Regions from separate parts of the Sporosarcina beigongshangi genome, predicted to be linked through region 3. Evidence: riboswitches for the same ligand, from Rfam matches in the RefSeq annotation. Region 3 holds a riboswitch; each other region holds the start of a gene.

Region 1 (8,309 bases), on a different contig from region 3:
TGACCCTTCATGCTCATCCAGCATAATTAAGAACGGCATATCCGTATATTGCTTCGCATAATTGAGGAACATTGGCTCTTTCCGTTGCTCATAGAATTCATCTAAAATAACATGCGTCATCGCTTGTGCAACGGCTGCGTCCGTACCAGGATTTGCAGCAATCCAATCATCAGCATGTGTCACACTTTCTGCATAATCCGGTGCAACAGATACAACCTTTGTACCTTTGTAACGAACTTCCGTCATGAAGTGTGCATCTGGTGTTCGTGTCAGTGGTACGTTAGATCCCCACATAATAATATATCCTGCATTAAACCAGTCACTCGATTCAGGAACGTCTGTCTGCTCACCCCAAATTTGTGGAGAAGCTGGCGGTAAATCTGCATACCAGTCATAAAAACTAAGCATTTCCCCACCCAAAAGGGAGATGAAACGTGCACCTGACGCATAACTAACCATCGACATTGCCGGAATCGGTGTAAACCCGGCGATGCGGTCTGGACCATATTTTCGGATTGTATAAATGAGTTGTGCGGAAATAAGCATCGTAGCATCGCGCCAATTGACACGGACATGTCCACCTTTTCCACGGGCTTTTTTGTATTCATTCGCTTTTTCGGGATCTTCCACAATGCTTGCCCATGCTTTCACAGGGTCCTTCATTTCAGTCAATGCTTGACTCCACATCCGCCATAGTTTCCCTCGAATATAAGGGTACTTCACGCGAAGTGGACTATATTCATACCAAGAAAACGAAGCACCACGCGGGCATCCACGAGGCTCAAATTCAGGCATATCAGGACCACAAGAAGGGTAATCAATCTGTTGGTTTTCCCAAGTAATAATGCCGTTTTTCACAAACACTTTCCAACTACATGATCCGGTACAGTTGACACCATGTGTTGTACGTACTACCTTGTCATGCGACCAACGTTGACGGTACATATTCTCCCAATCTCGGCTTTTCTCTTCTAGAATTGACCAATTCCCTGAGTAGCGTTCAATGGGTTTGAAGTATCGTAGTCCACTTTTCAGTACACTTTTTTTCTTCATCGAGAAAACTCACTCCTTTTCAGAATAATGAACCAATGAGGGATTACATCATTACGTTCATTCATATACCCCTAATTCTATAGATTAATCCAATACCTTCCTATTAGGGAAAGTCCTATATCACATATGGAGTTCCCTCATTCGACAATAAAGAAATGCGGAGGGCGCCCGTTTAGATGCACGGGTGCCCAGAGCTAGACAAAAAAAGCTACCCGAGGGCAGCTTTTTTGAATATTACTTATTAGATTGCAGCACGTACTCGATCGAATAGAACGTTATTTTCAAGGTGGACATGTTCAAATGTGTCTTTTTCAAGCTGCGCAAGACGAGCGTAGACAACACGGTAAGTACCACAAGCTTCTGCTGGCGGAGTGTAGTTATTTGTGAGATCACGAATTTCAAATAATAATTCACCGGCATGCTCGTGCTCTGCTTCTAATTCCATCACATGTGGTTTAACTTGTTCTTTTAGTTCTGGTGTCGGATTTTCTAAAAATTCTAGAATGACAGGGAATACATTTTTGTCTTCGTCAGCTGTATGCTCTAAAAGCTCTGCACGTAATTCTTTGAAAATTTCTTGGATGCGCACTAGATGTGGATGCTTTTCTCCATGAACCTTAACGACTTTCGTAATATACGGTGCAAGCTGTGGCAATTCTTCACGAAGACCTGCATGGTAATTTTCTTGAATGTAAGAGACAAGCGTGCGATTGCCGAATGAAGTCGGGTGTGCGCTTCCAACCTGCTCTCTTTTTTCTTCTATTTTTTGAATACTTACCAATACTTCTTCCGGATTTAAATTACGGTCTTCCGCTGCATCTTTCAACGGAATTTTTCCTCCGCAGCAAAAATCGATACGAAGACTCCTAAATAGATCCGCACTTTGTGGAAGTGCTGTGACGATATCGCAAACTTGTGTTTCAAGCGTTAGTTGACTCATAATCGTGTTCCTCCCCTAATCAATTTTTAGTGAGAAGCATTCTCACCAATAAGTATACGTTCCTACTGCCATTGTTCCTACTAGGGATTCCCCTAGATATCCATAACGACGTTTCTCAATACGTACTACACTTACTTTTTTTACTACCTCTATCATAATGGACGCGAATATAAGGGAATGTGATATATATCACATTTCAGCTATTGTCATGAATTTTTCACAAATGAAAAAGCGTACACGATTAGTAGCGTGTACGCTTTTTGAATTATAGATCATCAAAACCATTCAAATCACTAGTTTTCACATACTGTCTTGAAGTTTGCTCAAAGAAGTCTGTTTTCGTTTCATCGAAGCTGTCGACGTAGGCACGGATCCATTTCATTGGATTATCGGTGAATTCCGGGTAAATTTCGCTGAGTCCAAGCATGCGCAGCATTTTATTGGCACGGTATTTCACATAGCCTTCCATTTCAACTAGGTCGATGCCGTCAATATCAGCTAACACATAACGGCTCCATGCAACTTCCTGTTCGACAGAGTGCTTGAATTGGTCGTAAATCCATTCAGTGAATGCATCTGTATTCAGTTCTGGATTCTCCGCAAGTGCCGCACGGAAAACATCACTAATCGCCTTACCATGCTGCAATTCATCACGGTTAATATACGAAATCATAGTCGATGTGCCGACCATTTTCTGATTGCGCGCTAAGTTGTAGAAGAAGGCGAAGCCGCTATAGAAGAATAAACCTTCCAGTAACGTTGTATAAACCATCGCTTTTAAAGCTGATTCAATCGTTGGCGTTTCTGCAAATTCATTATAAACATCAACAATCCGCTCGTTACGACGCATAAGCACTTCATCTGTGCGTCCCATTTCAAACGATGCTAGCTGTTTGTCGAGCGTCGTTACGGAGGATAATACATAGGCATAGCTATGATTATGCTCACTCTCCTGATCCGCAATGGTGGCCATCAGCGATTTAACAGAGGGATCTGTCGTGTACTGGGCAATTTTTGCTGCGATATCTGTTTGTGGACCATCAAGCGTTGCCAGCAATCCAATAATTTTAAGGAATGCATCCTGTTCCGGCTTTGTCAGCGACGAAAATTGCTTAACGTCCTGTGTCATATCGACTTCATTGGCCGTCCAAAATAGTGACCGAATTCGTTGTCGCAATGTATAGAAATGTGGATGTGCGAGGTCATTCCAGTTAAGAATCCCACTCGCTTTGCCACCAAAAATAGCTGTTGATTTATTTGGGTTTGCAGGTTCTAGTACCTTTACTCGTGTAAGTTTTTCCAATGCTTGATGACCCCTTTCGACCATTCGATAACAGTTGAATGTTGTACGCCACGTGGGCTTTGTTCAATTTTTAATGGCTCATAAGTCGATGCATAAAACCGGGCCAATTTCACAGCGGCGTGGCAAAATAGTGCATCGCCGCCGAATTGGGTGTCCCCCGTTCCAAAAACATAGACATTGTCCGGTTTATAACCAACGTCAGCAACGAAATCCTTTACTTCATCAGGCGTTGCACCTTGGTCCCACGTAAATGAGCCGATAATCATCGCATCGAAATGACGGGGATTCGGCATAATGCCCCCACCAATTCGATACGTCGTTACGTCGACATTTTCCTTGACCAATATTTCCTCAATCATGTCAGCAACTTCTTGCGTATTCCCACTCCAAGAAGCGTAGGCAATTAGGAATGACACCATTCGCACTCTTCGATATCTGTCGCGGTTGACCGCGTGTAGTATGTTGTTTTCATACCAGACTTCCATGCTTGCACGTGAAGGTCGAGAAGCACTGAAGCACGAATCGAGTTCGGTACATACAGGTTGAATGAAATCGATTGGTCAATATGGCGCTGTCTTGCTGCATTTTGTTTAATCGACCAACGTTGATCGACAATATAGGCTGAGCGGCGATAGACGTCATAGGTATTGTGATTAAGATCAGGCGCGACGACAGGCAATTTATAGTCTTTCTTTTCTTCATGATAGAACGGCTTAAAGATTGGATCGATGGACGCCGTTGACCCTGCAATAACAGACGTCGAGCTATTCGGTGCAACTGCCATTAAATAGCCGTTACGCACACCATTCGTTGCCACATCGATACGCAGTTCACGCCATTCCTTCGAATCATAGCCCTTGTTTTCGAAATAAAATCCGGATTGCCAATCAGAGCCTTCAAATAAAGGATAAGCCCCTTTTTCCTTTGCCAGTTCCGCAGAAGCTTTGATTGTTAGAAAAGCGATTTTTTCATATAGTTTATCGGCGTAATCCACCGCTTCGTCAGATTCCCATTGAATGTTTTGTAGTGCCAGCAAATGATGCCAGCCGAATGTTCCGAGACCGATTCCACGATAACGAGAATTTGTCCGCTGTGCTTGAACGACAGGAATTTTATTCAAGTCAATCACATTATCGAGCATCCGCACTTGGATTGCGATAAGTCTTTCCAAAACGCTTGCCGGAACAGCTTTTCCTAGGTTGATAGATGATAAGTTACACACGACGAAATCACCAGGCTTAGAACGTGTCACGACGACATCATCTTCTAATGTGACCGATTCAAATTTCGTTGCGCTCATGTTTTGCATGATTTCTGAACACAAGTTTGAAGAATAAATCATTCCTTCATGCTTGTTTGCATTGGCACGATTGACTTCATCGCGGTAGAACATGAACGGCACGCCTGTTTCGAGCTGGCTACGCATAATGCGTTTCATCAGATCGATAGCAGGAACGGTTTCTCTGCTTAGCGTTGGATGGTTGACACATTCCTCGTACTTCTCTCGGAAAGAACCTGTCCCTTTTGTTTCATCATAAAAGTCCTCAAGAGAGTAGCCCATAATTGTACGCACTTCATGCGGATCAAATAAATTCCAATCACCACGTGCTTCGACTTGTTCCATATAAACATCCGGCAGGCAAACACCTGTAAAAATATCGTGCGCACGCAGACGGTCGTCTCCATTATTTAATTTCAAATCAAGGAATGTGAAAATATCTTTATGCCAAACATCAAGATAAACAGCAATAGCACCTTGACGTTGACCAAGCTGATCAACACTTACTGCCGTATTATTTAGCTGCTTGATCCACGGGAGGACACCACTCGACGCCCCCTTGAATCCTCGAATAGAGGCACCGCGGCTTCGTACTTTCCCCATGTAAACGCCAATACCGCCACCATATTTCGACAAGTTCGCAACATCGGTATTACTGTCGTAAATACCTTGCAAAGAATCGTCGACTGTGTCGATAAAGCAGCTCGATAGCTGACCATGCGGTTTCCCAGCGTTCGACAATGTTGGTGTTGCCACTGTCATGTATAAGTTACTCATTGCCCAGTATGATTCCGCCACTTTATCCAGACGATTTTCAGTCTCATCCTGCATCAGCGTCATTGCAATGATTAGCCAACGCTCCTGTGGAAGTTCAACTGATTGGTTATTGTAATCAACCGCAACATAGCGGTCCATTAGTGTTTTTAATCCGATATATGTGAATAGCTTGTCCCGCTCTGGTTCAATCAAATGACCCAGATGTTCAAGATCTTTTTGAGAATATTTTTCTGTTAGTACAGGCGTGTAAAGTCCTTGCTTAACAAGACTGACAACATTACTAGCGAAGTCTGTATAGACTTTCGCACCACGCAGCTGCTCCTGACGAGCGTACACATCATGAAGGTGGATACGCGCTGCAACAAATGTCCAATAGGTCGCTGCCTCATCCAAATTACTCAATGATTCTAACGTCATTGCCTTCGCCCATTCGGACTCAGATCCCTCAGGATATTTCTGTTGCCAGCGTTCACCCGCAACAATAAGTGCTTCGATTTGCGCTACTCCAAATTCACTTTGTAATTCATCCAATAGTCGATCAGTGTTGGTTTTTGCCATTTTAATTGTCATCATGACCAGCTCCTTTTATGTATGTATTGTTATTTTTATTCAAAAATCGACAGCTCCACCAAATCGGTAGAGCTGTCGCTCATGGGTTTGTTGTTGAAAACAGAATAGCATTGTCAAAAAAACAGACGTAACCTATTCGTTTCCACCTCTTAACCCCCGAAGAAAGTGTCGCTTGGCGATGAAGGGCAGGTCTACTGGCTCACGCTTCGTTCTTCCTACCTTACCTTCCCATAGAATTCTCCACAGTGGCTTATACGGCGGTCGTCAGCGTTTACAGTTGCGGGGACAGCTCCATAATTACGGATTCCCTTTCAAACCGATGTCGGTACCTTTTCATCGCTCCATACTATATATAGTGCCTCGTTTTCTTTCTATACCCTAACATGTTGTGGTTCACACGTAAATAGGCAGAAAGTTCCCTCACTCACTAAACAGGTGCTTATCCACATATCCACAGTTAACTTTTCCACATTCTCACAACCGTCTTCATCGGCATTGTTCTAGACATCTTTAAAGTTATAAACAAAATTGCAAAAATCTAAAAAATTATCTTCATATTGTTTAGATTAGCTAGATTTTTTATTTCATTTTTCTACACTATAAAACACCAGCGTTGCTTCAGTGCAGCTTCTGGTGTTGCATCATGGAGATATACTTCTATCCGCCTCACGATAGAATGCGACAAGTTTCCCGGTTCTATTAATCCTTAGAAAACCTGTACCGCAAGCTACTACATTTTGCGGCACAGGTTTTGTTTAATTATTTTTTACGTTCGTTGTTTTTTTCGGGGTTCCTATCCCGAGTCTCAGTACGATCTGGAAGGTCATTAAAAAAGTCGTTTCCGAATTCGACGCTATCGATTTCCCGATCTCGATCTCGGGTTTCCCTATCTCGACGGTCCTGTTGATCCAATCGATTTTGTCGGTCCGGATTTCTGTCTTCCCTCATGTAAAAGCACTCCCTTTTCATAGTTAAGCGAATCTTATCAATCCACCTACAAGCAATAGGATTTCCTACACCTAGAAATATATCCTCATTTCTTCATTACCAACTTACACCATCATTGAATGCCTAAGGGAACGTCACGATCCAGCCAGTCATTCAGCACTTTTATCAACGTATTTTCCGTAATCAGGGACAGCGATGCGGTCAAACTCTTGCACAAGCCTTTGCAAACTGTCTCTTAACAGGTCACCAGCCATCGGTAACCCATGCCCCGTTATTGCAACAGCAGGTTTCAATGCTTCTAATTTCTCCACGGATTCCCGAGAAGCTTCCCAATCGGTCGTTAAATAACGCGGAGGTCCACTAATTTCCTGTTCTTGAGTTAATACCTTATAAAGGTATTCTTGCTTAACCGTTACAAAAGCGTCACCCACAATAAGGGCCTTATCCTTTTCCCTGAACAGTGAGACATGTCCGGGAGAATGTCCGGGTGTATGAATCCATCGAAATTCTGGTAGATAGGGGACAGTTCCATCTTTAGAAAGAGGATGTACATGATTTCCTAGTTGAATCGCCTCAATCGGAAAAATGGGCGACATTTTGGAAATCATCCCCCCTTCCACGCTGGAATCGGGTTTGGGATAACTCTTCTCGCCAGTCAGAAAAGGAAGTTCTAGTTCATGGGCATATACGGGTACGTCCCAGTGTTTCACTAATTCAATAATTGAACCTACATGATCAAAATGCCCATGAGTTAAAATAATGGCAGCTGGACGACTATTAGCGCCAAAACGTTTTTCAGTAATAGAGATGATTTTATCAGCTGAATAAGGCATACCCGTATCAATTAAAACAAATTCCCTTTCACCTGGATGCCCGACTAATACAATGTTCACGATTTGTACGGTATAGCTGTATAAATCCGGAAGAACCTCCGTCCCGTTTCCACTTTCTACTGATGTTGCAGGGATGAATTTATAATCCTCTCCGTAAGATAAATTGTTATCCAAAATTCTTCCTCCTTCATGACCTAGATCCTCATTAGCTTATTACGAGACCTACTTTTTATACCACTTGCTAAAGATTGAATTACCACGAAAAAAATGAGGTCAATAGCTTATTTACTTCTTAATCCAAAGTGGCGCAATTTTATATCACAAAAACAATAACTCATACAATTGAATTTGTATCTTTTCACATAGTTACCGTATAGATAACTAAAAGTTACACATCGTACACGTTAGAACCAAAAAATATCAGTAAGAGGAGTGTTTTTATTGGGCATTATGAATGGTAATCCTCAAGATGAACCGATGCATTACGGAGAAATAATAGGCATATGGGCATTTATTGGGGCAAACAATGGATTAATCAGTGGGTATGAGGCGTTTGTTAATCACGCAGGTGATGAAGAACTAATCAAGCTCCTTGAAGGATCCATC
Region 2 (8,309 bases), on a different contig from region 3:
AACCTACTAAAAGCAACATAACTGCAATAAGTAAAAAGAAAACAGATTTAAACTTTACAAACTTCATAATATACCCCCCTTTATTTTTAACATCTTCATTATATTCTGAGTTTTACTAAAAGTAAACTACTTTTTCGTCATTTTTAGTAAAACTTGAGGATGAAAAAGTTTAATGAACCACTATTTCACGAAAAAAGGGCTACCCCAAAAAGTCATAAAAAATGACTTTTCAGGATAGCTCTTTTCAATTACAGCAGAACTTTTTCGTCCTGTTCACCAATTATTTTCATCAACACTCTACGACTTTGAGGCAAGCTGTAGTGAATCATATGCCCTACAAACAAGGCGACCAATACCGTCCCAATACCGATAGGTCCACCAAATAACCAGCCGGTAATGGCGACAAGGACTTCAATAGTTGTTCGTATTTTTTTGACACTAGCCCCCGTCTTGTCCACAAGAACAAGCATCAGACTATCACGTGGACCCGCGCCAATATTAGGAGAAATATAAATACCAGAACCATACCCCATGACAGCTACGCCCACTATAAAAATAACCATTTGCCCACCAAATGTTGTGACATCGGGTAGTAACCAATTAAATATATCGATAAAAATGCCAAGCAATAACATATTGAGCCAAGTACCAATTTTCGGCCACTGTTTCAATACAATGGCTGTTGCAACAATAATCACGAACCCAGTAATGATTCCCCATGTTCCAATCGTTAAGCCAAAATGCTTGTACAATCCAACATGAAGCACATCCCAGGGTCCGACACCTAATTTTTGCCCTTTAATGGTCATTGAAACCCCTAGAGCCATTACTAGCAATCCGGTAAAATAAAACGTCCATCTCCATACTAGAGCCTTCTGCATACATATCCTTCTTTCTACACGTCAAAGAACATTCATGCTTATTCCACATGAATGCCAGATTTTTCAACTTGCTGAAGCAAGTCATCCTCCGGAAGCTGTCACCGTTTTTGTAAGGAATCAAGGAAACCAGTCTACGTTCACGACGTCCTGGAAGTGACTCCGAGGCTTAATTGATTCTATTCATTGTAACACGTCCACTGCCCGATAAACAGTCTAGTTATCTGTAATAATATCACAAAATATCGCGTCTACTACACGTGAAAACTCCTCGGGAACGAGCTCCATCTGCAACCCGATTTTCCCCGCACTGACAATCATTGAATCCAAGCTTTTCGCTGATTGGTCAATGAACGTCGGATATTTCTTTTTCATACCTATCGCCGAACAGCCTCCGCGCACATAGCCAGTTTCTTTCGTTAAATCCTTCAAAGGCAGCATATCCAGCTTCTTCACTCCAGCTACTTTTGCCGCTTTCTTCAAATCCAGCTCAAGCGCAACTGGTACTAAAAAAACGAATAATTCTCGCGGACCTGCAATTGTCACAAGTGTTTTGAAGACATGACCCACTACTTGACCCGTTTTCTCTGCGACTGACACCCCATCTAGTAAGCCATCTGTCACATCATATTCCATCAGATTATAGTGGATGCCCGCCCCTTCTACGATTCTGACTGCATTAGTCTTCGCTGCCCGACTCTGTTTTGCCATTTATCTTCTTCCCCCAATAGAAAAGGTCACCTACGTGGTGACCTTTCAGCTCATTACGCTACTCTAGAAAACTGTGATTCGTCCAAACTATACCCTTTTTGCTTCGCTTCAGCTTGGATCGAATAGGTTGAAATCGCTTGTTCGAAACGCTTTTGCATCATAAATGCTTCCCGATCCACGCCTACTGGCAATTCAAAAGATACTATATTCCCCGTCTCAGCTTCACGCCTCGCCATTGTTACTTCAAATTCAGATTGAGCCAATTTTTGTAACGCGATTTGTGTTTCTGTTTGTATAATCTTTGCAGATGCTGTAGCTGCAAGCTGATAATCTGCAGTCGTCGGCTCCGGTACAGAAACTGCATCCGTCCGCACATCCCGCCAAAGATCAATTGTTTCTTCAAGCGTCTTACCGATTGGGAGTTCGACTTGCTTCATCTGTCCTGCACCGAGTTCCTGTAATTCCTGTTGCTCCGGTTGAACGACTTCCAGCTCATCTTTCCCCGTCAATAAAGCCTCAAGTTTTTCCAGCGTTTTCTGGTTTTGTCCATTATATTGCACATTACGATCATACGCATTTTCAGCATTTTTGCGCCGAATCGCATCATAACGTTGTAATTGATCACTTGCCGTCGCGAACGTCATTACAGCATTCATGTACCTTCACCTCCGTAGTGCTATTCTCCGAAATATACTAGTTAAACTATTATACCGGAATTCCTCTTCCAAATAAACCCTACGAAAGTTCTAAAATCTGATTATTAAAATTCTATGCCTTTTACCGCTTCTACACCTTCATCATAATAATGCTTTTCAGGCTCTACCACTGAAACTAAGTCAGCGATTTCTTTGATTTCAGTCAGAGCATCCCTTCCCGTAATGACGAGGTGAACATGTGGTGGTCTATTTTTAATCATATCGATGATTTCATTCAGCGGAAGAACATCATCGATCGGAAACTTATCGATTGCTAAAGCGTTATTCAATTCATCTAAAATCACAACATCATACTCGCCACTCATGACAGCATCTCTCGCTTGTGGCCACGCTTTTTTGAGCGCTTCCCTATGCTCTTCAGGCGTTTTTGTCCATGTAAATCCAATGCCAAGTTGTACCATTTCTACACCTAGTTTTTTCAGCGCAATTTGCTCTCCATAGGACCGTTGCGGTGATTTTATAAATTGAAAAATCTTCACACTGAGTCCTCTTCCTATGCTACGCAAAGCCAGTCCTAATGCAGCCGTTGTTTTTCCTTTACCATGGCCCGTGTACACAAGTGTAAGTCCTTTTTGATTTTTACTCATTGTGTTCCTCCTCTTATTTTTAATAAGTTAAACAAGCTTCAAACCACTTTTCATCCTTTACGACATGCTGCCGTTTTTAGTAAACTTCTTCTCCACTGCCTCTAGCATCGCAGTCGTAATAAGTTGTTCAATGTCTTTCCGCAAATCAACCTCAGGTTCGCGTAAGCCTAGTTCGTTTTCCCGCTGGTTGGCAGCAACGAGTACCACGTCCCTTGCCGACTGAACCGATTGCAGATTTAGCTGCTGACAAACTTTTACCTTCGCCTCTATTGCAGTCATATAATAATCAAACAATGCTTTATCTTGCAGATATCCATCTACAAACACTAGGAGACGAACGCCATCCAAGCTTCTATGCTTATGATTATCTACTTCAACCGCTACAACTATCAGTAGTTGAGCACCCAGTAGTTGTTGCTCAATTAGAACAACATCCTGCATATGCCCAGTCGTTACAATCGCCGCTGCCTGCTCAGACGGAATACCATGATTACCCAACCATGCCGACAGCGATTTTTCACCAACTGAACGACTGGCTACTAAACAAAAGTTCTGCAACCACTGAACTCCTTCTCCTACATCCGCATTCGATAGCGTGCGTAAAGGTTGTTTGAAGCGCAGATGGACCGTATTTTCATTTCGTTCGACCTGAAAGCTTTCAAAAAACGGTGTCAGGTCCGCACTGTATGAATGCGTTGGTGTCAGATGAAGCTGAGGCTTCGGAACAAGCGGATGCGCTTGCGCCTTAACCTCAACTTCATACACTTTTTTCAACTGCTCTTCCTTGCGTAACGTATTCACGTCACCAACCTCTAAAAATGAACCTTCGTGCAACAACGCAACTCGATCAGCATACAGCGATGCCACATTCAAATCATGCAATATCGCAAATATGGTCAATCCTTTCGTCTGTTGCCACTCTTTCAGCAAGTCCAGCATTTGAAAAGTATATTTAATATCCAAATGGTTTGTTGGTTCATCCAAGAGTAAAATCTCAGGCTCCTGTGCCAATGCTTTCGCTAATAAAACCCGTTGTTTTTCTCCACCACTCAGCAAGCGAAATTGCGTCTTGCGATAGCGCTCGACTTTAGAAATCTCCATTACCGCATCAATCACTTCACGATCATACGCCGATAACGTTTTCAATACGCCCTTTTGGTGTGGATATCGTCCAAGACTAATGATTTCCTCGACTGTGTAATCGAACGTAATTTGAACTTCCTGAGAAAGCACTGCTACTTTTTTCGCCTTCTCCAACTTTGTTAGTTTCGACATCACTTTTCCATCAATGAGAATATCACCTGAAATGGCGGGCAATTGCCCTGTAATTAATTTAAAAAGGGTCGTTTTTCCACTACCGTTCGGACCAAGTAATGCAAAAAACTCTCCCTTTTTAATATCTAAGCTAATGTCTTTAACAATTGGCTTCTTCCCATAGCCACCTGCAAGTCGATTCACTTTAATCATCCTCGTTCACCTCTTCCGATTCTTTCCCTAATGAGCAGGAAAGCAAAAACAGGTGCGCCAATCAATGCGGTAATAACACCTATCGGCAATTCCTTCGGCGCGATGATTATCCTGGCCAACAAATCTGCCAATATAAGAAATGAGCCGCCGAACAACATCGACAATGGCAGTAGATGTCGATGATTCGGCCCTGTCAGTAAACGAACAAGATGGGGGATCACAAGACCGACGAACCCGATTGAACCGGACACGGCTACCGCTGCCCCTGTCAATAGTGAAGCGCCAATCAAAATCATGATTTTTCCTCTTTTAACATTGACACCAATGTGATCTGCCGCTTCCTCTCCAAGCGCGAGCGCATTCAACTCACGATAATGCATGAGTAAAATAATTGTCCCAATAATCATAAATGGCACAACGAGCTGAACGTGGCTCCACCCTCTCATTCCTACACTACCGTAAAGCCAATACATAATTTGCGTCATGGAATCCTGATCGCCCAAAGAAATGAGCAGTGATGTAATTGCACCGATAAATGAACCTACGATAATCCCAGCCAAAACAATCGTTTCAATTGCAAGGCTCCTGCTACTCAAACGAACTAAGCCAAAAACAATCATAAGGGTAACGAATCCACTAATGATCGCGACAACTGGTAATGTAAAGCTCCCAAGCCCAATAATCGTGAATTGGAAAAAAAGCACAAATACCGCCCCTAGTGCAGCACCTGATGAAACACCAATTGTATACGGATCTGCTAACGGGTTGCGTAAAAGCCCTTGAAATGCGGCACCCGCTAACGAAAGCGAGGCACCGACACAAAGAGCAAGTAAAACCCGTGGCAGGCGAATATTCCAAATAATCAACTCTTCATTACGCGGAATATTTTCAAGCCAACCAAGGCCAAATGATTTTTCCAGCACAATATGCAAAATAGTCATGATCGGAAACTGTACGCTACTAACGAATAGAGCAAGTAACAGCGTGCCAAGCACAAATCCAATACTTAGTAAGTATAGCCAGCCAATCTTACTCCCCAAAAACTTCCGGATAAATGATTTTTGCAAGCGACTCTACTCCTTCAATCAAACGAGGTCCAGGACGAGTAACCATATCACTATCTACATCGAATACTTGTTCATTTTTTAGCGCAGTTACTTCTGCCCAACCATCGCGTGATAAAACCTGTTCAGCCGGATTGTCTATATAATAACCATATGTCGTAATAATGACGTCTGGGTTCAATTGAACAATTTCTTCTTCTGTCATCTTCACCCAGCCGTCTTGCTCTTCAGCGGCATTTGTTGCGTTAATCGCTTCTAACATTTCATGCATGAATGTATTTTTTCCTGTCGTGAAAATGTCTGGAGCAGGGGAAACTTCCACCCATACTTTCTTTTTATCTGTAATGCCTTTTGCTTTTTCTTCAACAGCTACACGACGGTCTTTCATGTCGTCAATGATTTCATCTGCTTTTTCAGATGTACCTGTCGCCTGCGCAATCATATCCATCGTTTTATAAACATCATCAAAAGTAGTAGCACTACCTGTCACAACGACTGTAATTCCTGCGTCTTCAAATTGCTGCAGAATATTGCCGTGTGTATCGTGGTGGTATGTCGTAACAAAAATGATATCAGGTAGCAGACTTAGAATTAACTCTGCATCCATATCTTGCGCTCCCACTTTTTGCACGCTTAACGCTTCGGCAGGATAATTACAATAATCAGACACACCAATCAGACGATCACCTACACCGAGTGCATATAAAATCTCTGTATTACTCGCTTGAACCGACACCATCGTTTGTGGTTCGCTATCAAGTGTCACTTCACGGCCAGCATCATCCGTAAAGGTGACAGGAAACGCTTCGGTTTCGACAATCTCTTCAACTACTTCAATTGGTTCTTCTTCTATTTTATCATCTTTCGCTGCACCATCCGTACTGTTGTCCGTGCCACATGCTGCCAAAATAACGAGCATAAAAACAAACACAAAACTTAATAAACCCCATCTTTGAAATAAATCCCTCATTACAATCTCTCCTTTTTTTGACATCAAAAAAACGCTCTTCTTTAAAAGAAGGCGCACATAGAAAGGTAATATCAACGATTCTTTTACTAAACAAAAAGAGTCATTTGGAAAACTTCATCTAGAAGCCATACCAAAATAAGATGATAAAACACTTTAAACGTCCCTTCCTCGAGGAAGCTTAAAATCAAAATAGGCAGGTCTCCTGACTTACGTCTTACCGGCAAACTAACTCCTTCCCATGCATGGATGCACAGTGGATTTCCTTTAGTCGCCTTAAACGCTTACAGTGACGGGATCGTGTTGGATTTACACCAACTTCCCTCTTCGTTTTAAACAGTTACTTCTCAACTATTCAAAAAACCTATTTCTCAATTATTCTTTTTTTAATGTTATGTATTCCGTAACAAGTATATAGAAGATTCAGCAGTAAGTAAACTACGTTTCAAAAGTATTCATACACATAGCTCATCGTTTTTCATTTAAAAAAGGTGTTCTCTAGTCGATTTACAACTGAAAGAACACCCATTTTATCATTCCTAACGCTATTTATTTTTCAAATAGTTTTTTCAGTGCATCTGCCATTGCTGTATTCTCTGGCTCTTCTTGCTTGTTCATGTATTTCTGAACATCAAGTTTATCAGCTTTTTTACCACCTGAGTTTGCACGACGTTTTTCGAATACTGACAGTTTCTCACGATGACCGCATTTACAAACGAAAATCCGACCGTCACCTTCTCCACGCAATTCTAATTTCTTCTTACAAACGGGACATCTTGCGTTCGTTAGCGTAGAGACATTTTTTCGGTGTCCGCACTCCCGGTCCTGACAAACTAGCATCTTACCACGCTTGCCGTTCACTTCTAGTAAGAGCTTTCCGCAATCTGGACATGTTTTCCCTGTCACATTATCGTGTTTAAACTTTTTGTCATCCGTTTTAATTTCCGTTACAGTACGTTTCGAAAAGGCGATCATATCTTTCATGAAGGCTGCTTTTTTCATCTGACCGCTGGCGATTTTCGTCAGCCCTTGCTCCCATTCTGCCGTCAATGCCGGTGATTTCAAATCTTCCGGAACAAGCTCAAGTAACTGGCGACCTTTTGACGTCGTGTAAATATCATTACCCTTCTTCTCCATCACGAAAGAGTTGAATAACCGCTCAATTACATCCGCACGTGTTGCAACGGTTCCGAGTCCACCCGTTTCACCGATAGTTTTAATCAGGTCCTTGGATTCACCTTGCATGAACTGAGCAGGATTTTCCATCGCAGCGAGCAGTGTTCCTTCATTAAAACGGGCAGGTGGCTTCGTTTTACCATCTGTCATAACGATGGCACGAATACTTACCTCATCTCCCTTTTTAAATGCAGGGAGTGTATCTGTATCCATTTCTTCCTCATCCGTCGAATAAACCTTTTTCCAACCTTCTTCTGTAATCGTACGGCCCTTCGCCTTGAACATTTCTCCGCCAACTACAAATTCCGCTGTCACCTGGTCATAACGGAACGAACCAAAGAAGACAGCCAAGAATCGTTTAACGATTAAATCATATAGACGTTGTTCTTTATCAGACAAACTTTGAAGGATTGGTGTTTCCTCTGTCGGAATAATCGCATGGTGATCTGATACACGTTTGTCGTCGATAACACCCCTCTGTGGTTTGACGACTCCTGAACGCAGCAGCGTGTTGACTGCTTTGCGATAAGGTCCAATATCTACAGCCTTAATGCGCTCTTTCAGTGTGCTTTCCATATCCGAAGTCAAATGCTTCGAATCTGTCCGTGGATATGTCACCGCTTTATGGCGCTCATATAAGTTTTGCAACGTCGACAACGTCTCTTTTGCTGACCATGACCAACGACGATGTGCCTCTTTTTGTAGCTCCGTTAAATCAAATAAAGACGGTGCAGGCTGAGACT
Region 3 (8,309 bases):
AAAATAATACTTTTGCTGGCTCAACCAATATACTTGCAAATGGTAATAGATTAGCATCGACAATCGCTTGCACACCTGATCCAAGCGCTTTATTCAACGCCTCTACAACTGGGCCAATTCCTTTAAAAGCAACTAAAGCTAAAATGAAACCAATAATGCCTGATGAAAAGTTATTGACAAGCATTTCAAAGCCTGACTTAATTTTTCCTTCTACTAATTTATCGAACCACTTAATAGCAACTCCACCTAAAGGTCCTACAATCATTGCACCGAGGAACATTGGAATTTCTGCCCCAACAATAACCCCCATTGTGACAATTGCACCAACGACCCCTCCGCGAATATCATGGACAAGGCGTCCGCCCGTAAACCCGATTAAAATTGGTAATAAGTAATTGATCATTGGTCCTACAAGTTCTGCAAAATCTGCTCTTGGAAACCAACCTGTTGGAATAAATAATGCCGTAATGATACCCCAAGCGATAAATGCACCGATATTCGGCATAATCATGCCACTTAAAAAACTTCCGAAACGCTGAACCTTGACTTTGAAACCAGAATTTTGTTGTTCGTTTGTCATCGTTACTAACTCCCTTCTCCCCATTAATTGGTGTTAACAACAACAATAAAGCGTTTTCATTCTATAATCAATCTAATCTAAACCCTATTCTGTCACCTTCATTGTTGCCATGACTAAAGTTGGTGTTATTAGTATAGAAGACATAGTATCCCATTCTTACTCTATTGCACTTATCAATGATGTTTAAACATGCAAAAATAGAAAAAACGGCTAGGGAATAGTGATTATTCCTCAGCCGATTTTTTGCTCCTATTTATTCACTTGCGTCAAAATCATCCACATTATCACTAATCAAACTCGCCAAAACATGAACCCTTAAAATGATTCCGGCTATCTGATTGTCTTCATTAACAACAACAAGTGGATATTTTGAATCTAGTACAAATGGAATAATATCTTGTACATAATCATCTGGGCTAACTATTTTTACCTCTTTGAACATTACATCTTGCAATGTCTTTTTTTCTTTTAGCCCGTCGATTGCCTGGTCAATTGTCAACAAGCCATGCAAATGGCGTTTCCGATCCGTTACAAAAACACTGGAAATACCATTTTCACGCATCACCTTTATCGCCATATTTAGCCCATCTTTTAATGAAACCAAACCATAAGGCTTCACCATAATATGATTGGCTTGTAAAATTTTTGAGCGATCGATATCTCTTATAAACTCTGAAATATAGTCATTTGCTGGACTTTCTAAAATCTCTTCAGGTGTACCAATTTGTTCAACTTTTCCATCCTTCATCACAGCGACACGATCACCAATTTTAAATGCTTCATTCACATCGTGAGTGATGAAAATAATCGTTTTTTGTAGCCTATTTTGAATATCAAGCAGCTCCAACTGCATTTCACGGCGAATTAGTGGGTCAAGCGCGCTAAACGGCTCGTCCATCAATAAGATGTCTGGATCATTTGCAAGTGCTCTTGCAATGCCTACACGCTGGCGCATTCCTCCAGATAACTCCTCTGGATATTGATGCTCATACCCTTTAAGCCCTACTGTTTCTAAATGTTTCTGCGCAATTTGTCTACGTTCCGTTTTGTCAATTCCTCTTATTTCTAAACCATACTCGATATTTTCTAAAACAGTCCGATGACTAAATAACCCGAAGTGCTGAAACACCATGGCGATTTTTTTCTGGCGGTAATATTTCAATTGTTGTTTGTTATAGTCTACAACATTTTCACCATCCACATAAATGGCTCCAGATGTCGGCTTGTTTAATAAATTCAAGCAGCGAATCAAGGTCGATTTCCCACTTCCCGACAGACCCATAATGACAAATGTTTCACCTTCCATAATTTCCATCGATGCATCATAAACCCCAACAGTATGACCTGTATCTGCCAATATTTGTTCCTTTGAGACACCTGCCTCTATTAAAGGAATCGCTCGTTTAGGTCTTAATCCAAAAATCTTTGAGACGTTTTCAACTTTTAATTTCACAGTCATGCCACATTCCTCCCATGTCTCTGAAGGCGTTCAGCAATTCCCGCAGTAATTCGGTCGATAATAATAGCTAGGAAAACAATACTAATTCCTGCCTCAAAGCCTAGTGAAATATCAATTCGATTAATCGCATAAAGTACTCGTTCACCAAGTCCTTGTGCGCCAACCATCGATCCAACAACCGCCATTGCTAAGGCCATCATTGTCGTTTGGTTAATGCCTGCCATAATCGTTGGAAGCGCTTGCGGTAACTGTACTTTGACTAACATCTGCATAGTCGATGAGCCAAATGATTGTGCGGATTCCACTACTTCCTCATCAACATTACGAATTCCCAACTCTGTCAATCGAATGACAGGAGGAAGGGCATAAATAATTGTTGCAATCACTGCTGGTACATTTCCCAATGGAAAAAAGAAAATAACAGGGATCAAATAAACAAAACTTGGCATAGTCTGCATCGCATCTAATATCGGACGCATAAAGGCAGACATCACTTTACTGAAGGCAGTCAAAATGCCCAGTGGTATACCAATTGCAAGGGAGAGCAATACGGAGATTAACACAATTGATATTGTAGTCATCGTTTCCGGCCACAGATCAAATGTACCAATAAGGAAAATAAAAAAGGAGAATAGTAGTCCCCCGTATATAGAAGTAAAATACCATCCCAATACAAAGATGATGATGATAAATACCCACCACGGAATTGAAAGGAGCGCTGATTCAAGCCCCTTAATTGTAGTTGAAGCAATGACAAAAATAAAATCAAAAAATGCACTAAAGTTTTGTGCTAAAAAATCTATGAACTTTTCCACACCATTACCTATTGGTATACGTATATCGGGAAATTCAATCATAAGGTTGGGACTGTTCAACAGACAGCCGCTTCCTCACCTCTTTCTTTTTACGTTGAGTAAAATATCATTACTGTAAAGCTTTTTTCACTTTTTCTGCCACATCATCTGGCACCCATGTTGTCCAAAGATCTTCATGTTCTTTCATCCACCATTTAGCCGCTTCTACCGGTTCAGCTTCATTTTCATTCATATAATCAAGAGCATTCTCAGTCAATTCATTGCTTGTTTGGTAGTTACTTAGGAAGTCAACAACATCCTTTGCCTGAGTTGGTAAATCTTTATGGACCGCAACGACAACATCATTTGGCGGGAATTCAGTTCCCTTTGTTTCTTCCCAAATCGTTTCATCGTACGCATTATCAGCAAGTAATGTTAAGTCATAACTTGCAGTCACCCAGGTTGGCGACCAATAATACCCTACCCAGGGCTCACCATTTTTGTATGCGCCTGCTAGTGATGCCACAATTGCAGAATCTGATCCTGGTGCTAGGTAATTATATTGCTCGTCCAAGCCATATGCTTGTAGCTTGGTTTCTAAATGTTCACTAACCGCCCAGCTAGAAGGAGCACCAATAATACGACCTTTAGTCTTATCTTCCGGATCTTCGAAAATCCCGGGATACTTCGCTAAATCTTCAACCGTTTCCAAATCTGGCGCGATTGCCTCAATCCCTCTTTCTGCATCTCCTTCAATTACATATGTTGGTACGTATAACCCCTGTGAATTGTCAGCGAAGTTAGTAGAGACATTAACAATGTTTCCTTTTTCAATTGCAGCTTCATAAACTTCTTTAATATTATCTGTCCATAATTCCATATAGACGTTAATATCTCCTTTTTCCAATGACTGAACCGTTGCAGCCGTCGTACCACTTGTTACTTCCGTATCATAACCATAGCCTTCCTCAATAATGAGTTGCGCAATACTATTGTGGACACGAATGCTATCCCAACCAGCATCAGCAAACTTAATAACTTTAATGCTGTCTTTACTTGCCTCTCCACTACACGCAGAAAGAATTAAAAGCATACAAAACGAGAGAAAGATAGTAATTTTTTTCATAAGAAATTGTTACCCCTTTTCATCTTTTTTAAATTAGACGGTGTAAATACACTTCCCTCCTAATTGTTCAATTTATTTTGGTTCCTATTCCTTCAAATAGAATAGATAAACCACAAAAAATCTACCTATCTAATTTATAGTTTTTAATAATACAGGAGTTTCCAAGTCATTGCAAACTCACTTCCACAATTTTTTATTAATAAAACAGTTAAAATCAATATGGAAAGGCATGATATTTTTTAATAAATTAATTAATATATTTATCCAACAGAAGAGACCACAAATATAAATTCACTGTAGAATGATGCTCCTAATCTGCTACTTGACCTGTCAATATGTTAATACATTTGAACCATCTGATGATTCTTTATATTCTGTTTGACAGAACAATAGATACATGATAGCTTTGAACACATCGACAATCATATAGTAAAGCAATAGAAATAGGTGGTCTGGTAATTTGTACATTTGCCAGATCTTAAAAGTGAAGCCGGTGAAACGATAATCCGGCGCGGTCCCGCCACTGTAACAGCAATTTTGCTGAAGCCAGATAACTGCCTCTTTTTGCAACGCTCTACCCTACGGTCGATAGGGAGTGTTAGGATGACAACGCATCTATTTTATTTCTGCGCGTAAACATTTCTAACTTTCGTTAGAAGTGTTTTTTTATTCCTTAATAACACTTCTTTACTTCATAAAAAGAGGAGAGGAAACGATTTGTCAATTGTCAGCAGTACGATCGGATACCCATATATCGGGGGTAACAGGGAATGGAAAAAAGCGCTTGAGGCCTTTTGGGCTGGGAAGTTAGAGGAAAGCCTATTCCTAGAGGAAATTGAAAAACTTCGGTTAGAACGCCTTCAAAAACAAAAAGATGCGGGCATTGATCTTATTCCTGTCGGTGATTTTACTTTGTACGATAGGATGCTCGATACAGCTGTCATGTTCGGCATGATCCCTGAACGCTTCAATTGGTCTGGCGGCGATGTATCGCTCGCAACCTATTTCTCGATTGCACGGGGTAATGACCAAGCCGTTGCATCAGAAATGACGAAATGGTTCAACGCGAACTACCACTATATTGTGCCAGAATATAGTCAGAAAAAACTAGTACTCACAGAAAATAAACCCCTTACTGCCTATCTCGAAGCAAAAGAGAAGTTGTCGATTGATGGCAAGCCTGTTTTAATTGGCCCATATACATTTTTGAAACTATCAAAAGGCTATGCGAAAAAGGATATTCCAGCGTTCATTTTGCAATTGATTCCTTTATATAGTCAGATTCTTAATGAATTGGCAGATGCCGGAGCTCAGTGGATCCAGCTTGAAGAACCAATTCTATCTACATCATTAACAAAAGAAGACATTCAAACTGTCATCGAGATTTACAAACAGCTAAGTGTAGCCGCTCCAAATGCCAATATTTTATTACAAACGTATTTTGATGCCGTTGAGCACTATAAAGAAGTTGTTGCTTTACCTGTTGCCGGAATTGGTCTTGATTTTGCACAAGGTACTGAGAAAAACCTTGAACAATTACAAGCGCACGGATTCCCAACGGACAAAATACTCGCTGCCGGTTTAATCGATGGACGCAATATATGGCGTGCGGATTTGCAAGAAAAAGCTGCATTACTCGATACAATAACACAGCTCGTGCCAGCAGATCGCATTTGTGTACAGCCCTCGAGTAGTCTACTCCATGTTCCTGTTACGATTCAGTCTGAGGTAAAGCTAGACGCAACGATTAAAGCTGCTCTTGCTTTTGCAGATGAAAAACTTGTAGAAGTGACAACACTAGTAAAAGGTGTGCGTGAAGGGAAACAAGCTATTGCTGATGCAGTGACTGAAAGTATAACAGCACGTCAAAATCTGGCGGACTTACCTGCAAGAAATCACTCTGACTTACAGCAAGCTGTGCAAAACATCAGCGAACAAGACAGCAAGCGAAAATCGCCATTTAAAGAACGTCGTGATAAGCAGCAAGAAACATTCAATTTGCCGCTATTACCAACAACAACAATCGGGAGCTTCCCACAAACACCGGAAGTTCGCCGTGCACGAACAAAATGGCGTAAAGGCGAGTCAACAGATACACAATACCGTGACTTCGTCCAAGAGGAAATCAAACAGTGGGTTGCGATTCAAGAAGAAATCGGACTGGATGTCTTCGTTCACGGTGAATTCGAACGGACAGATATGGTTGAGTATTTCGGGGAAAAATTAGGCGGCTTTGTCTTCACTGAAAAGGCTTGGGTTGTTTCCTACGGCTCGCGCTGTGTCAAACCACCGGTGATTTACGGAGATGTGACATTCATCGACCCAATGACTGTGGAAGAATCCGTCTATGCTCAATCTTTAACTGACAAGCCGATGAAAGGAATGCTGACAGGGCCTGTCACTATTTTGAACTGGTCATTTGTGCGCGATGATATTTCACGTAAAGAAGTTACGTATCAGATTGCACTTGCACTTCGTAAAGAAGTTGAAGCATTGGAAGCTGCCGGTATCCACATCATTCAAGTAGACGAACCTGCTCTTCGCGAAGGCTTACCACTTAAAAAATCGGAGTGGAGCAATTACCTAGAATGGGCTATCAATGCCTTCAGACTGGCAACTGCATCCGTACAGGATACAACGCAAATTCATACGCATATGTGCTACTGTGAATTCAACGACTTCATCGACTCCATTAGCGGACTTGATGCAGATGTTATCTCCATTGAAACATCACGAAGCCACGGTGATCTTGTTTCTGCCTTCAATGACTTCTCCTACGACAAAGGCATTGGCCTAGGCGTCTATGATATCCATAGCCCACGGGTACCTGAAGTCCAAGAAATGGTCGACGTTATCGAACAAGGACTAGGTGTACTTGAACCAAACCAATTTTGGATTAACCCCGATTGCGGTTTGAAAACAAGAAAGCATGAGGAAACAATTGCCGCATTGAAAAATATGGTCGTTGCTACGAATAAAATGCGCGAACGCTACGCTATTTTGCAGAAGTAATTGATGAACTCGCGAGTAATTCAGACGAACGCGCTCATCCTTTCATAAACTCACATTGAAAAACCAGCCTTCCCCCATTTCAAACCTGAAATGGAGGGAGACTGGTTTTCCTCTTTGCAATCATTTATTCGCCTTATGCACCTTCAATAACTTCCCTTTCACCGTCGTCGTGCGCATCGCATCTAAAACGAGCTTACCCTTACCATTTAGAATATCCACATACGACTCCGTATCCTGGATTTTAATGATACCAATATCCTCGCCCGTCACACCAGGAATATTCGTAATAGTACCAACGAAATCAAATGCCCGCAGTTTCTTCTTTTTACCACCATTAAAATATAACTTCATAATATCTTTACTGACAAGCTCACTTTTATCTCTTTTTAACTTAGGCAATTGATCCATTTTTTCAATGAACGCATCCTTCATAGCCTCAACAGCTTGCTTAGATGGCGCATTTCGTTGTGGAATCTCAAAACCAATATAGGCTTCAATGTCCGCTAAGAATTTATCTTCATAAGGTGTGACGAATGAAATCGCCTTCCCTCTTTTACCCGCACGCCCCGTTCTTCCTACTCGGTGCACATAACTTTCATTTTCCAGCGGTATATCGTAGTTAATGACATGCGTAATACTATCAATATCAATCCCACGTGCCGCTACATCTGTCGCTACTAAATAACGGAACTCCCCACGCTTAAATGCATCCATCACTGCAAAGCGATCTTCCTGCATCATGCCACCATGCAGTTTATCACAAGTGTAAAAGAACTTCTCAAGTTGTTCTGTAACGGTATCCACCTGATCCTTCGTTCTGCAAAAGATTATACAGCTATCTGGATTCTCAACAACTGTCACATCGCGTAAAAGATCAAACTTCTGCTGCTCCTTGACAATAATTAACGAATGATCAATTTGATCCGTTAACGTAACCGTTGACGCAATCTCAATGCTTTTCGGATTGTCCATATATTTACTGCTCAATGTCGCTATTTTCTCAGGAAGTGTCGCAGAAAATAACATAGTCGTTCTATTTTTCGGCAACTGACTAATAATCGCCTCGACCTGATCGATAAACCCCATATTCAACATTTCATCGGCTTCATCTAATACAAGATATTCAATTTTCTCAAATGCTAGCGTCCCGCGCTCAATATGATCCAATACACGTCCTGGTGTGCCAACAACGACATGGCATTTTTGCTTCAACTCTTCCTTTTGATAAGCAAAGGGATGCTTACCGTAAACAGCAGCCGCTTTCACACGCTTAAAACGACCAATATTCGTAATATCTTCTTTAACCTGATCAGCCAGCTCTCTTGTCGGTGTTAAAAT
Region 4 (8,309 bases), on a different contig from region 3:
CAGATCGCGCCGTACTGGATATGATTCGCCGTTACTCGGTAAAATACGGTGCTGCCCATTTAAAGCATGACACGATGGCAGAGAAAATCAGCAAGTCCAACGTAACCGTTCGTCGTGCGATTCGTAAGCTAGAAAAGCTCGGCATCATCGAGCGTATCCATTATATTCGACCTGTTATGAACGGACTTGGCGCTAACATTTACACTATTTTACCCTTCGATGACCAGTCGACTTTGACCACGCCGGCAATGGCGGACAACCCTTGTGACAGTATGGACGAGGCTACTTTATCTGAAACTGAAGCTTTTTCTTTTGAATCTAAAAACATTAAGAACAATACTCTTACAGATACGTATCCTGCGGAGCCGACTCCAGCACCTACTACGGAATAAAAGATCTATTGTCCACAACGATTGGTAACAGTTCTTCTGCACGCCAATTGTTCGGGATTTATCGTGCACAGTCCTTACGTATGATGAAATTCAGCATGTACGAGAACGAAGGGGATTTATTTGAACAATTGGCCATGCAAGCTCTTCATATTGCGGTACGAGCGACAAAGCGTAAAGAGATTCGCAATATCGCAGGCTATTTCGATGGTGTCCTACGTAAATTGATTGATAAGACGCTGTTTGAGAATATTTTTATGGAATATGATGTGTCGTTGGAAGGATTTTTATATTGAAGATGTTATAAAATGGGGACAGTCAGTAAGAGTCTGGTTTTACTGAAATTCTATTTTAGAAGTTGTTTATTTGAACTCTTTTAGATTCTATAATATAAGCCTTTAATCAAATAACGCATATAAAACGCTAGGCAGCTCCGGTATGATAGATGTATCAATCAAAGGAGTGAATCGAGCAAGTTCGATTCAAAATCTGAGCTACTGTAGAACTTGATACCAAAAATGGTGAAGTCCATAAAAATTATATAATGATAACCCAAAAGGAGCGATGCCCCAATGATTAATAAGACGGACATCAAGCATTTAGAGCGTTGTCTAGAACTTGCAAAGGATGCGTTACATATAGGAGACGAGCCATTTGGTTCGATTCTTGTTTCAGCTAGCGGGGATGTGCTGAAAGAAGATCATAATCGTGTTTCAGGCGGAGATCATACCCAACATCCTGAATTCGCTATCGCACGTTGGGCTGCTGAAAATATGACACCTTTAGAAAGACGTCAAGCGACGGTCTATACATCTGGGGAGCATTGTCCGATGTGTGCGGCAGCTCATGGTTGGGTGGGATTAGGCCGTATTGTGTATGCGAGTTCTTCTGCCCAACTAGCTGAGTGGCTACAAGAAATGGGCGTCCCGGCATCTCGTGTTCGCAATTTACCTATTCAAGAAGTTATTCGAGATATAGAAGTAGATGGTCCGGTGCCGAGGCTTGCAGAACAAGTATGGCAGTTACACCGACAGTTGCATGAAAGAAAGTGACTTTTGGGGTGGACGCTATTTTTTCAATATGCTTAGACCACTTCACAGGCAGATAGTGACACCTTTTCGACAAAGATCCTAGTTTATTGACAAGTAGTAGGGCGAGGAGTAAAGTTTTATTTGTAAGATACTTTAAATTCAAGTTAGTTGTAATGAGTTTTTTATATGATAAAGAAAAAACAATTTGGAGGCGATAGTTGTGAAAGGTTGGCTATTTTCAGGTACGAATAAACCGCTAGAATTGATTGAAAAAGAAGATCCGAAAGCAATCCCAGGTCAAGTTGTTATTGATGTGAAAGCTGCTGGTCTATGTCATTCGGACGTTGCAGCATTAGAAGATCCAGGTTGGATGCCACTATTCCCGAATGGTCCTGTTATTATGGGGCATGAGTTTGCAGGGATTGTTATTGAAGTGGGTGAAGGTGTTGAAAATATTAAAGTTGGGGACCGTGTTGGGGTTAACCCAATGGACCGAGCAACTAAAATAACTGCTGGGTACAACTATGATGGTGGTTATGCGGAAAAAGTCCGTGTACCTGAACATCAATGCGTAATCATTCCTGAAGGTGTTTCCTTTGTAGAAGGTGCAGCCTCTACAGATGCAGGAATCACAGCTTATCGTGCTCTGTTTAGTATTGGACAAGCAAAAGAAGGTACGAAGTTAGGCATTGTTGGTATCGGTGGACTTGGTCAATTTGCCTTACAAATGGCACTCATTAAAGGTTGCGAAGTATATGCAACAGACGTTTCTCCAGAGGCTCGAAAACTTGCTGAAGAATTAGGAGCTACTAAAGTTTATGACACAATTCTAGATATGAAAGAAGCAGAATGTGATGTTATTGTTGACTTTGCTGGATTTGGACAAACAACTTCTGACTCACTAGAAGCTGTAAAAGTACAAGGAACAGTCGTAATTGTGGGTATGGGTAAATTGGAATCTACGATTAATACGTACTTAATGATTACAAAAGAAATTAAACTTTTGGGCAGTAATGGTGGATCAGTAGAAGACTTAAAAGGTGTGTATGATTGCTTTGCTACAGGTAAAATGAGTCCAAACCTTATTACAATTCCATTTGAAGAAGTTGATAAAGGTATTGAAAAGCTGAAAAATCATGAAGTTAAAGGCCGCCTAGTAGCTATTTTTGACGAAGAATAAAAATGTTTTATTGATCAGGCATCCAAGTTGCTTAAGCGACCTGGGTGCCTGATTGTTTTTCTTTTAACAAGAACAATCATCTGGTAAGGATATCATTCAATCGTGTTTATTCGAATGACTCCTATTTTTCAATATGATTAGAACACTCATTACATTCTCAATTGAATTTGTCAGCATTCTCCTATATGATAAACGTAATAGAAAGTTAAATAAAAGCAGTAGGTGCCCTTAGGGGAGAATAGGGAATGAAGTGAAAGTCTTCAGCGGACCCGCCACTGTAAAGGGATGTTTTATTTGGAATGCCACTGGAAGTGATTCTGGGAAGGTAAATAAAACGATGACCCTGAGCCAGGAGACCTGCCTATTTGCTTATTATTTATAGACGATGGAAAAGTCTGTAGTTTATTTACTATGTAAATAAACTGCAGGCTTTTATTTTTTTGAAAAGGAGAATGAAAAATGCGACTGTTAGAGGAAACGATTCAAAGGATTGAAGGATTGGATGAAGTAATGATGGAAAAGGCGAGAGAGCGGGTAGATAGCTTGATTAAGCCACCTAAAAGCTTAGGAAGATTAGAGGATATTGCTATTCAATTGTCTGGAATTACGGGGAAGCTTTATCCTGTAGTTGATCAGAAAACGATTATTACGATGGCGGCGGATCATGGCGTTTATGAAGAAGGGATTTCCGGTAATCCACAAGAAATCACATGGGCACAAACGTTACTTTTTGCAAAAGGATTACCAGGTGTATGTGCCATAAGTCGGGTTTCTGGGGCGAAAGTGATTGCAGTAGATATTGGGATTAAAGGTGACATTCCAGAGGATGCTGGTGTGTTCAATAGAAAGATAAAACATGGGACAGATAATATGGTGAAAGGTCCTGCGATGACAAGAGAAGAGGCGGTTAAATCGCTAGAGGTTGGGATTGAAATGGCCAATCAGGAAGCGAAAAAGGGCGCTAATTTGCTGGGAACGGGTGAGATGGGGATTGGGAATACGACGCCTAGTACCGCTATTTTGTCAGTTTTGGGCAATTGTGATCTTTTGGAAATTACGGGGAGAGGCGCGGGAGTTGGTGAAGGAGGAATTGAGCATAAAGTAGCAGTCATTCGAAAAGCTATTGAGTTGAATAAGCCGAAGCCGACTGATGGGATCGATGTTCTTGCTAAGGTTGGAGGGCTGGAAATTGGCGGTATGGCAGGGGTAATGCTTGGGGCTGCAGCCAATCGAATTCCTGTCGTTATAGATGGCTATATTTCTACAGTAGCTGCCTTAATCGCAATAGCCATTGAGCCGAAAGCGAAGGACTATTTCATCGCTTCTCACGCTTCCCTCGAACCGGGCGCGCGACTGGCCAATGAACTGCTAGGAATCGAACCGATGTTAACGATGGACATGTGCCTCGGTGAAGGTTCAGGAGCAGCTTTAGCGTTTCCGATTATAGATGCAGCCGTCAGTATGATGGCATATATGGCTACTTTTGCTGAGGTAGGAATGGAGATTTAATCGAATTTCTTCGTATGCAAGTAGCAATATAAAAATAAAAAGCTTGACTTCTAGTTTGAACATCAGTAATATTCAAAACAATTACTTTTGCGCAAAAGATAATGAAAACTACTAAAAAAATTAAATATAGTTGAGAGATGGTCCAGTAATCATATTGTGAGCAGCAACCAGAGACTGAATGGTAAGTGTGAATTCAGGCAACAATATGTATGAAGTACGCCATCTGATTTACTCAATTGCTAATGAAGTGGATGAGCGGTCTAAAATCGGTTCGTCAATTTAGGGTGGTAACGCGGAGAGCTCCTTCGTCCCTTTCCAAGGGATGGTAGGGGCTTTTTCTATACCCATTTTACCTAGATCCAGCCGCATTCGTAGTGGCAATTATATCAAAAATTAGGGGGAACATGATATGACAAAAAGAATGATCATTACACTTATTTCAGTCCTTTTATTAGCATTTGGACTAGCCGGCTGTGGGAAAGACACAGATGCTACATCCGCTGAACAAACAGCAGTTGAAATTGGAATGTTGAAATTGACGAGTTCCGCACCTTTATTTATCGCACTTGAAAAGGGGTTCTTTGAAGAGGAAGGCCTAGATGCTAAAGCGAAATGGTTTGAAGCGGCGCAACCGATATCAGTTGCAACGGCAGGTGGGGATGTCCAAGTGGGCGCGACTGGTATTACGGCGAGCTTATACAATATGGTGGCTAGCGGAGAAGAGTTAGTCATCGTTGCGGATAAAGGAAGAGAGCAGGAAGGTTATTCTTCTTCAGCTGTATTAGTCCCGAACGACTCTGCTGTAGCAGCCATCGAAGACTTAAAGGGAAAAAAGATTGGGATTACACAAACCGGGTCAACTTATCATTATATGGCGGGTAGACTGTTGGAGGTTCATGGTTTAACGACGGATGATGTGGAGCTCGTTCCGCTAAATAGTATTCCAGGCCTTATGGAAACATTACAGAGCAAGCAAGTGGATGCCATTTTATTGAATGAACCAAATGTTTCTCGAGTAGTAAGTGAAGGATATGGAAAAGTGATTTCTCATGTAGGAGAGGAAATCGAATATCAAACGTCGGGAATCTTTTTCTCGAAAGATTTTGCGGCTAATACGGACGCAGCGACAAAGTTCTTGAAAGCTTATGCAAAAGCGACTCGCTACTACTATGACGCTGTGCTCAACAAAGTCGATGGTGAAATTGTGCCAGGCGAGAACTATGAAGAGGTTGTACAAATCATTGCAAAATACACGGACCAAGAAGAGGAATTGATTAAAAAAGGACTTCCTTACATGGATCGTGATGGGAAATTACTTGCTTCAGACATCCAAACGCAAATTGACTGGTATGCTAAGCAGCAATTAATTGAGAGCTCAATTAATTCAACGGAGATTGTCAATGGAGACTTACTTGAAGAAGCATTGAAACAATTAGGGAAGTGAAGTAAATGAAGATTGTCATTGAAAATGTAGGTAAAAAATTCACGTCTGCGAAAAAAGAAGAAGTGACGGCACTTGAAGATATTAACTTCTCGATTAATGAAAAAGAATTTGTTGTTTTAGTGGGGCCAAGTGGCTGCGGTAAATCAACATTATTGAATATTGTTGGTGGACTCTTGTCACCTTCAAGTGGTTCTGTGTATTTCGAAGGCATGATGGATAAGGAGCCGAATTTGGCGATTGTTTTTCAAGAAATTGCCCTACTCCCTTGGCGCACGGTGTACCAAAATGTGATTTACGGTTTAGAGGAGAAGAAGGTTAGTAAACAGGAGCTAAAAGAGAAGGCTGATTTTTATATCGATATGGTTGGTTTAACGGATTTCAAAGATGCTTATCCAAAACAATTGTCTGGGGGCATGAAACAACGAGTTGGTATTGGTAGGGCACTTGCGGTTGAGCCAGATTTACTGCTAATGGATGAGCCGTTTTCTGCTTTAGATGCCCAAACAAGAACATTGATGCAAGAAGAGCTGTTAACCATTTGGAACCGCACGCAGCTCAGTACACTTTACGTGACGCACAATATTCAAGAAGCTGTGTATTTGGCTGATCGGGTCATCGTTTTGTCCAGACACCCCGGCCGAATCAAAAGTATTATCGATATTGATTTACCGAAAATGGGTAGAGGCGAAGAGCAGCATAGGGAACAATTTGAACGGTATGCTGATGATATCTGGCAGCTCATTCGTAATGACGCTGTCGAAGCACTAAAGGAGTGATAATGGGATGGCTGTACATAAACAAATGATTACGAATCGTGTCGCATTTCTTGAGAAAAAAGTCCCGTTATATGCTTCCGTACTAGGGTTAATCGGTTTGCTCGTTTTATGGGAAGTTATTTGTAGCACGAAAATCGTTTCACCACTTTTCTTACCTGCACCGACGGCTATTGTCGTGACAGGATGGGATATGCTCATCAGTGGTGAAATTACTCGAAACCTTGGTCCCAGTCTTTACCGGATAGGGGTTGGCTATCTGATTGGATCAGTTGTCGGTATTTTAGTTGGGCTTATTTTAGGCTTCTCCAAATGGGCGGATGCAATCGGAACGCCGGTTGTCTATGCCATCTACCCGATTCCAAAGATTGCCCTGCTACCACTTTTCGTCCTTTGGTTGGGCATTGGTGAATTGTCAAAAGTAACGATTATTGCATTAGGGGTCTTTTTCCCAGTAGTCATTAACACATTTTCAGGTGTTAAAAGCGTTGATCAAATACTGATAAAAGCCGCGGTGACCTTTGGCTCCAATCATTTTAACGTCATCCGAAAAGTCATTTTGCCAGGTGCATTACCTATGATTTTTGCTGGCTTAAAGCTTGCGGCAGGAACGTCCCTTCTATTACTAGTAGCGGCAGAAATGATTGCAGCTCAAAACGGGATCGGTTCCATGGTTTTACACTATGGGAACTTAATGATTACAACGAAGCTTATGGTAGGCGTATTAGTCTTGTCACTGCTTGGTTTAACGTTTAACCGACTGCTTCAGTGGCTTGAAAATAAACTCCTACCTTGGAAATGAAAACATTTTTCCATGGGTAAACTGTAAACAGACGCTTCTATAAAAAAGCAATCTTTCATTTGATGGTAAATGAAAGATTGCTTTTAACATTTTTGTTCTCTCCATACTCGCCTATTACGTATCAAAACTTCCTTTTGAAATAAGGCGTTTTTTTCAACATGATACATACCGGAATCGCAATTAGTAAACCGACAATGTTTTGGATAATGTCACCTGGAACGGATGCCATTGGTGCAATCCAGTTATTGTACATGATGCCTTGCCCAATATAGTAAACTACCATCATCACTGGCATTGACAAAACGGCTGCTAAAATGTTTAGTCCAACATTATCGCCTCGATGTCCCTTCGACCAAGCAATTTTCCCGACGATGAGTCCTTGTAATAAGCGGGAGATAATGGTCGTTGGCGCCCAAATTGCCCAGCCACCTAAGATATCGAATAAGCCCATCCCGATTGCGCCGGCAAGTGCCCCTTTTTTAGGTCCGAATAAAATAGCTGCCATGAACAGCATGGATGTCCCTAAGTGAATCAGTCCACCTTGCCCGATGGGTAGCTTAATATTGATCATTGTGGCGACGAAAATAAGTGCAGCTAAAATTGCGGTAATGACTAAATCAAACGTTTTACTGCGCGTTTTTGTATAGGGTTGATTTTGAATATTTTGCATGTTGATCATCCTCACTATAATGAATTCTTTGATAGTTTTAACTTTAGCAAATGGCTGACCATTGTAAAAGTGTCAATTTAGTAAAATTGTTAGAGGTCAGATTGATTTCCTATAAAAATAACTACTGGAAGCTGGTGTATTTCTGCGGTTGCCTACTTATGATAGGATGAAGAGAATACAAGTGAGGATTAGGTAGGTGGAGAGTACGATGAAGAAAGTTGCAGTAATCCAAGATATGTCATCCTTTGGAAAATGCTCGTTAACGGCTGCAATACCTGTGCTGTCAGTGATGGGTGCTCAAGCAGTGCCGTTGCCAACCGCGATTTTTACGGCGCAAACAGGATATTCGAGCTTTTATTGTGAGGATTTAACGTCAAAAATGGACTTCTTTGTGGATGAATGGAGAAAGCTGGGGGCTACCTTTGATGGCATTCACACGGGCTTTGTGACGGGACAAGAGCAAATCAATAATATATTTCAATTTTTAAACGTGTTCTACTCAGATGAAACG

Evidence for each region. A riboswitch is a leader RNA that binds a small molecule or an ion and turns the genes downstream of it on or off. The one in region 3 is predicted to bind cobalamin.
Region 1: linked by a shared signal. The riboswitch ahead of R2B77_RS05435 (ribonucleoside-diphosphate reductase subunit alpha) and the one ahead of metE (5-methyltetrahydropteroyltriglutamate--homocysteine S-methyltransferase) in region 3 are both predicted to bind cobalamin.
Region 2: linked by a shared signal. The riboswitch ahead of R2B77_RS16425 (ABC transporter substrate-binding protein) and the one ahead of metE (5-methyltetrahydropteroyltriglutamate--homocysteine S-methyltransferase) in region 3 are both predicted to bind cobalamin.
Region 4: linked by a shared signal. The riboswitch ahead of cobT (nicotinate-nucleotide--dimethylbenzimidazole phosphoribosyltransferase) and the one ahead of metE (5-methyltetrahydropteroyltriglutamate--homocysteine S-methyltransferase) in region 3 are both predicted to bind cobalamin.

The regions. Positions count from the first base shown of each region.
Region 1 covers NZ_JAWLIR010000006.1:197,303-205,611, reverse strand. The annotation lists gene R2B77_RS05455 (nitrate reductase subunit alpha) at 1-1,053, opposite strand, end outside; gene ric (iron-sulfur cluster repair di-iron protein) at 1,295-1,993, opposite strand; gene R2B77_RS05445 (ribonucleotide-diphosphate reductase subunit beta) at 2,259-3,320, opposite strand; gene R2B77_RS05440 (flavodoxin) at 3,275-3,715, opposite strand; gene R2B77_RS05435 (ribonucleoside-diphosphate reductase subunit alpha) at 3,700-5,922, opposite strand; cobalamin riboswitch at 6,090-6,271, opposite strand; gene R2B77_RS05430 (hypothetical protein) at 6,682-6,870, opposite strand; gene R2B77_RS05425 (MBL fold metallo-hydrolase) at 7,020-7,877, opposite strand; gene R2B77_RS05420 (DUF3231 family protein) at 8,145-8,309, shown strand, end outside.
Region 2 covers NZ_JAWLIR010000052.1:7,021-15,329, reverse strand. The annotation lists gene R2B77_RS16460 (ABC transporter substrate-binding protein) at 1-67, opposite strand, end outside; gene R2B77_RS16455 (YczE/YyaS/YitT family protein) at 249-881, opposite strand; gene ybaK (Cys-tRNA(Pro) deacylase) at 1,095-1,589, opposite strand; gene R2B77_RS16445 (hypothetical protein) at 1,643-2,245, opposite strand; gene R2B77_RS16440 (cob(I)yrinic acid a,c-diamide adenosyltransferase) at 2,350-2,892, opposite strand; gene R2B77_RS16435 (ABC transporter ATP-binding protein) at 2,950-4,359, opposite strand; gene R2B77_RS16430 (FecCD family ABC transporter permease) at 4,356-5,426, opposite strand; gene R2B77_RS16425 (ABC transporter substrate-binding protein) at 5,389-6,393, opposite strand; cobalamin riboswitch at 6,569-6,773, opposite strand; gene R2B77_RS16420 (DNA topoisomerase III) at 6,940-8,309, opposite strand, start outside.
Region 3 covers NZ_JAWLIR010000008.1:202,679-210,987, forward strand. The annotation lists gene R2B77_RS06840 (PTS mannitol transporter subunit IICB) at 1-580, opposite strand, end outside; gene R2B77_RS06845 (quaternary amine ABC transporter ATP-binding protein) at 834-2,039, opposite strand; gene R2B77_RS06850 (ABC transporter permease) at 2,036-2,854, opposite strand; gene R2B77_RS06855 (ABC transporter substrate-binding protein) at 2,964-3,959, opposite strand; cobalamin riboswitch at 4,388-4,535, shown strand; gene metE (5-methyltetrahydropteroyltriglutamate--homocysteine S-methyltransferase) at 4,683-6,971, shown strand; gene R2B77_RS06865 (DEAD/DEAH box helicase) at 7,092-8,309, opposite strand, start outside.
Region 4 covers NZ_JAWLIR010000013.1:406-8,714, forward strand. The annotation lists gene R2B77_RS08310 (helix-turn-helix domain-containing protein) at 1-392, shown strand, start outside; gene R2B77_RS08315 (hypothetical protein) at 401-685, shown strand; gene R2B77_RS08320 (nucleoside deaminase) at 962-1,441, shown strand; gene R2B77_RS08325 (zinc-binding dehydrogenase) at 1,641-2,600, shown strand; cobalamin riboswitch at 2,804-2,979, shown strand; gene cobT (nicotinate-nucleotide--dimethylbenzimidazole phosphoribosyltransferase) at 3,060-4,109, shown strand; gene R2B77_RS08335 (ABC transporter substrate-binding protein) at 4,519-5,553, shown strand; gene R2B77_RS08340 (ABC transporter ATP-binding protein) at 5,559-6,329, shown strand; gene R2B77_RS08345 (ABC transporter permease) at 6,337-7,128, shown strand; gene R2B77_RS08350 (ECF transporter S component) at 7,250-7,798, opposite strand; gene R2B77_RS08355 (pyridoxamine kinase) at 8,007-8,309, shown strand, end outside.